Linked DNA regions of Congzhengia minquanensis. The protein of the gene in region 2 interacts with the protein of the main gene of each other region in a pairwise test. Links are inferred from orthologs where the notes say so. Each region holds a gene or a part of one and is shown on either strand. Other genes may lie near its edges.

Region 1 (2,915 bases), on a different replicon or contig from region 2:
GATCACTGTTATTTTCAACCGATACACGCTCCTTCATACTCATTAAAATTAGTATATCAGAAATCAAATAAATTTACAATATTAAAGAAAAATAAAGAAAACATGCAAAAATGAAAGTAAAAAGAAGAAATAGAAGCATAATTTGTATAAATCGCGTTTGATAAAGTTTGCCAAAATCAATCTTTTTGAGTAATATATAACTATGTTAGCACTCGTTGGCATAGAGTGCTAACAACACAAGAGTTAAAAAATAAATTGACATAAACAGGAGGTAAAACGTTATGAACATTAAACCTTTGGGTGACAGAATCGTCATCAAAATGGTGGAAACAGAAGAAACAACAAAGAGCGGAATTGTGCTTCCCGGCTCTGCAAAGGAAAAACCGCAGATTGCGGAAGTAGTTGCAGTTGGCCCCGGCGGCATGGTGGACGGAAAAGAAGTTGTGATGGAGCTTTCCGTTGGAGACAAGGTTATCACAAGCAAATATGCCGGAACGGAAATTAAATTAGACGGCACAGAGTACACAATTTTGAAGCAGGGCGACGTCCTTGCAAAATTAAACTAACGGGAGGTAAGGAAAAATTATGGCAAAGGACATTTTATTTGGTGAAGAAGCAAGAAAAGCTTTGGAAAAAGGCGTAAACCAGCTTGCAGATACCGTTAAGGTTACATTAGGCCCCAAGGGCAGAAACGTTGTGTTAGACAAAAAATTCGGCGCGCCGCTCATTACCAACGACGGTGTGACCATTGCAAAGGAAATTGATTTAGAGTGCCCCTTTGAAAACATGGGCGCACAGCTTGTGAAAGAAGTTGCAACAAAGACAAACGACGTTGCAGGCGACGGCACCACAACCGCAACCCTTTTGGCGCAGGCTCTGGTGCATGAGGGCTTGAAAAACATTGCGGCAGGCGCAAATCCCATGATTGTGAGAAAAGGTATTCAAAAAGCTGTTGACGCGGCTACAGACTATATTCTGTCGGCTAGCGCAAAAGTAAACGGCAAAGAGGATATTGCCCGCGTTGCGGCTATTTCTGCTGCTGACGAAAAAGTTGGCGAACTGATTGCAGACGCAATGGAAAAGGTTACGCACGACGGCGTTATCACCGTTGAGGAGTCGAAAACCGCTGAAACATATTCTGAGGTTGTAGAGGGCATGCAGTTCGACCGCGGCTACATCTCGCCTTACATGGTAACGGACACCGACAAGATGGAAGCTGTTTTAGACGACGCTTATATCTTAATTACCGATAAAAAGATTTCCAATATTCAGGATATTCTGCCAATTTTAGAGCAGATTGTGAACCAGGGCAAAAAGCTGGTTATCATTGCCGAGGACATTGAGGGCGAAGCCTTAGCAACCCTGTTGGTGAACAAGCTTCGCGGCACGTTTACCTGCGTTGCAGTGAAAGCTCCGGGCTTTGGCGACAGAAGAAAAGAAATGCTGAAAGACATTGCCATTTTAACAGGCGGTGAAGTGATTACCGAAGAACTGGGCTTAGACTTAAAAGAGACACAGCTTTCACAGCTAGGCCGTGCCCGCCAGGTAAAAGTTCAAAAAGAGAACACCATTATTGTTGACGGCGCAGGCGATGCGGAAGAAATTAAAGCCCGTGTTTCTCAGATTAAAGCTCAGATTGAAGAAACCACCTCTGATTTCGACAAAGAAAAACTTCAGGAACGCCTTGCAAAACTGGCTGGCGGCGTAGCGGTAATTAAGGTTGGCGCTGCAACCGAAACAGAAATGAAAGAAATGAAGCTTCGCATAGAAGACGCACTGGCTGCTACAAAAGCTGCAGTGGAAGAGGGCATCGTACCCGGCGGCGGAACAACATATATCAATGCTACAAAGGCAGTTGCAAAGCTGTTAGACACTCTTTCCGGCGACGAAAAGACAGGTGTGCAGATTGTGTTAAAAGCGCTTGACGAGCCTGTGAAGCAGATTGCGAAGAACGCAGGTTTGGAAGGCTCTGTTATCGTTGAAAAGGTGAGAGAGTCTGCTGATGCAATCGGCTTTAACGCATTGACAGAAGAGTATGTTGACATGATGAAGACCGGTATCGTAGACCCCACAAAGGTTACGCGCTCCGCACTTCAAAATGCTGCAAGCGTGGCTGCAATGGTGCTCACCACAGAGAGCCTGGTTGCAGACAAACCTGCTCCTGAACCGGCTGCCGCACCCCAGATGGGCGGCGGAATGCCCGGCGGAATGGGATTTTAAATAAAACAAAAACAAATATCCCCCATTGAACCTGGGGGATATTTTTTCTCGTTTGGGAAAATGTAATAGGGAATACAATTTTTAAGCAGGAGATAGTATGGATAAATACGCGATCTTTTTAGATATAGACGGAACGCTTTCCACAGGCGGCAAAGTTCCGGAGGAAAACTCCCGCATGATTCGTGAAGCGCAAAAACAAGGCCATTATGTTTTTATCAACACGGGCCGTTCGTTTGCTTATGTGCCCGAGCACGTGAAGGCTTGTGCAGATTTCGATGGATTTGTCTGCGGCCTGGGTGCAGATGTGAGAATCCATGGCGAGCAGGTTTTGTCCAGAACCTTTTCCACAGAGCTTGCTATGAAGCTCTCTGAGCTGTTTTTGCCAATGCCGGAGCACGTGGCGCTGTTTGAAGGGGAAGACCACATCTACTTTACGAAAACCTGGTATGATGTGCCGTTTGGCATACAAATTTCGTCACCGGAGGATTTTAAAACGAAATATCCCGAAGCAAAAATTTCGAAATTTACCTGCGAGCCAGTGGAAAAGGAATTGCTGGCGCCCGTATTAAACGAGCTGGTGCTCTACGACCAGGGTTCCTATTTTGAAATGGCGCAAAAGGGGTGCACCAAGGCGACGGCAATGCAGTTTGCGGCAGAATTTTTAAACATTCCCCACGAGCAGTGCGTCGCCATTG
Region 2 (3,016 bases):
GCAGGAATGGTGGTGTTTCTGTCAATCAATTTTGTAAACACACCGCCTAAGGTCTCAATACCAAGTGAAAGCGGTGTTACGTCTAACAGCACAACGCCGCTGACGTCGCCGGAAAGCACGCCGCCCTGAATTGCAGCGCCAACTGCAACACATTCGTCCGGGTTAATGCCCTTGTGGGGTTCTTTGCCTGTCAGATTTTTCACTGCTTCCTGCACAGCCGGAATTCTGGAAGATCCGCCGACTAACAACACCTTGTCAATGTTGCTTGCAGATAAGCCAGCATCGGCCAGCGCCTTTTTCGAGGGTTCCATGGTTGCCTCAACCAGGTCGTGTGTCAGTTCGTCAAATTTTGCACGGGTCAAGGTAACGTCTAAATGCTTCGGTCCTGTTGCGTCTGCTGTAATAAACGGCAGATTGATATTGGTGGTCGTCACGCCAGAAAGCTCAATTTTTGCTTTTTCAGCAGCTTCCTTTAATCTCTGGAGTGCCATTTTATCGTTTTTCAAATCAATTCCGTTTTCCTTCTGGAATTCAGATGCCAAATAGTCGATAACCCTCTGGTCAAAGTCGTCGCCGCCCAGGCGATTGTTACCGTTTGTTGCAAGCACCTCAAAAATGCCGTCGCCAAGCTCTAAAATAGAAACGTCGAACGTTCCGCCGCCTAAGTCGTAAACCATAATTTTCTGGTCACCGTCTTTGTCCATGCCATAAGCAAGGGCTGCCGCCGTAGGCTCGTTGATAATTCTCTGAACTTCCAGTCCCGCAATTTTGCCTGCGTCTTTTGTCGCCTGTCTCTGTGCGTCGTTAAAATAAGCCGGAACAGTGATAACCGCATGTGTTACAGGCTCGCCCAAATAGCTTTCTGCATCGGCTTTCAGTTTTTGCAGAATCATTGCCGAAATTTCCTGGGGAGAATAGCTTTTTCCGTCTATGTCTGTTTTCTGCGAGCTTCCCATTTCTCTTTTAATAGAGATAATTGTTCTTTCAGGGTTTGTAATTGCCTGTCTTTTTGCAACCTGCCCAACCAGTCTTTCGCCGTTTTTAGAAAATGCAACCACAGAAGGGGTTGTTCTTCCGCCTTCGGCGTTTGGAATAACGGTAGGCTCCCCGCCTTCCATAACTGCTACACATGAATTCGTTGTGCCAAGGTCAATACCAATGATTTTTGCCATAAGTCATTCCTCCTAATATATAAACAAATAAATTTTTAACAATGTTAATTTGCAACCTTTACCATAGAATGCCGAATCACTTTTTCTTTATATTTATAGCCTTTCATAAACTGCTCTATCACAACGTTAGCGTCATACTCGTCGTCGTCAACATGCATCACCGCATTGTGAATATTGGGGTCGAACTGTGTGCCCAGTGCCTCAATTTCAACCACACCCATTTTCGCTAAAATTTCAAAAAATTGTTTCGACACCATTTTCACGCCTTCTGAAAATTCAGAGTGTTCCGTTTCGTCCAGCGCTGAGATTGCCCGGTCGAGATTGTCCGCCACCGGAAGCAGCTTTTCTAAAGTTTCGGCTACCGCAAGGCTATACATTTCGTCCTTTTCTTTCTGCGTGCGCTTTTTATAATTGTCATACTCCGCCAAAACCCTTAAATATTTGTCGTAAACCTCATCATATTTCTCTTTTTCAACGGTTTTGGGTTCCTCTGGTGTTTCTTCCGCCAATTCGCCGGATTTAGCAGTGACAGGCTCCTTTTCTTCCTGAACGGCATCCTCCACGCGTTCTTTTTCTTTCACTTCGTTTTCCTTTGTTGGCTTTTTGGCCATTTTCATCACTCTCCATTGTCATCAATATACAGTTCTTTTAAAAGCCTGTCAAGGTAATTGGATATTTGATTAATATTTGCAATTACCTTAGAATAGTTCATTCGAGTCGGTCCGATAATACCAAGCCGGCCCGCCGCTCTCCCCCCCAAGTGGTAGTTCGTGGTGACAAGGCTCAAATTCTGCATAATATCCAGCCCGTTTTCGCTGCCGATTCGGACATGAATTGCATGCTCGTCGTTTTCTTCTGCGTCCGACAACACCTTGGCAACGGACTGTTTGTCGTCTAAAAACTCGATAAACTCTTTGGCGCGCGTAACGTCTCGGTATTCGGGAAAATTAAAAATATTCGTAACGCCGCTTAAGTAGATTTCCGTTTCCTTTTGAATGTCGTCAATAATATCGGAAATAAAATCCAGCACCGGAAACAGCATTTCATAATTTGAACCAAGTGCTTTTTTAATTTCATTGATTTTTTTCACATCAATTTCATTTAAAAGCAGGCCGGAAAGCTTCTCCTTCATCAGTGCTGAAACCTGAGGGATGATTTTGTGGTCTACATTTTTTGGGATGTAAACCCGCTTGTTTTTCATGATGCCCTCGTTTGTTACCAGAATGATCAGCATGGAAGATGCGTCAACAGGAACAAGTTCAATGGTTTTGATCGCACCGTGTTTCATTTCAGGTGTCATTAAAACAGCGGTGTAATTTGTAAGCTGTGAAAGCACCACAGACGCCTGCCGGATAACCTTGTCAAACTGGTTCAGCTTCATTTCCATAGCAACGGCAAGCAGATCTATGTCCCGTTGGCTCACTTCATAGCCGTTCATCAGTTCGTTAACATAAAACCGATACCCTTTGTCCGACGGAACCCTGCCCGCCGACGTGTGAGGCTGTTCTAAATAGCCCATTTCCTCTAAATCGGCCATCTCGTTTCGGATGGTCGCGCTGGAAAGCCCCAAATCAAGGTTCTTTGCGATATGCCGTGAACCGACTGGTTCCGCATTCGTCACATATTCATTTATTATGGTATGAAGTATTTTTCGCTTTCTTTCATTCATTTCCATAACCCTTCACCTCGTTGTTAGCACTCTACCTTATCGAGTGCTAACATTAAAATATCACTTTTTTACAGAATTGTCAAGCAATAAATTATGAATTTTTTATGAAATTCAAAATTATCCGGCAAAATCGGCAATCAGCCTTTGCAAAAGCACGGTTTTGTCACCCTGGCTC

The links. Proteins that work in one complex are often made in the same cells at the same time.
Region 1: the proteins of grpE (region 2) and groL interact in binary tests that used the Escherichia coli proteins (3 or more experiments, as listed by UniProt). The link is inferred for Congzhengia minquanensis from one-to-one orthologs.

Annotation. Positions count from the first base shown.
Region 1 is NZ_JACRSU010000001.1:471,840-474,754, reverse strand. The notes cover bases 31-2,902. They hold groL (chaperonin GroEL), read left to right. Parts: upstream 31-585; coding sequence 586-2,220; downstream 2,221-2,902. Other genes in these bases: H8698_RS02225 (HAD family hydrolase), read left to right, coding at 2,318-2,902; H8698_RS02235 (co-chaperone GroES), read left to right, coding at 282-566. In the rest of the region: H8698_RS02240 (BaiN/RdsA family NAD(P)/FAD-dependent oxidoreductase), read right to left, coding at 1-18; more of H8698_RS02225, read left to right, coding at 2,903-2,915.
Region 2 is NZ_JACRSU010000002.1:56,194-59,209, forward strand. Bases 1-2,973 are described here. They hold grpE (nucleotide exchange factor GrpE), read right to left. Parts: upstream 1,784-2,973; coding sequence 1,217-1,783; downstream 1-1,216. Other genes in these bases: dnaK (molecular chaperone DnaK), read right to left, coding at 1-1,172; hrcA (heat-inducible transcriptional repressor HrcA), read right to left, coding at 1,789-2,847; holA (DNA polymerase III subunit delta), read right to left, coding at 2,959-2,973. Outside these bases: more of holA, read right to left, coding at 2,974-3,016. UniProt on the Escherichia coli protein: Participates actively in the response to hyperosmotic and heat shock by preventing the aggregation of stress-denatured proteins, in association with DnaK and GrpE. It is the nucleotide exchange factor for DnaK and may function as a thermosensor.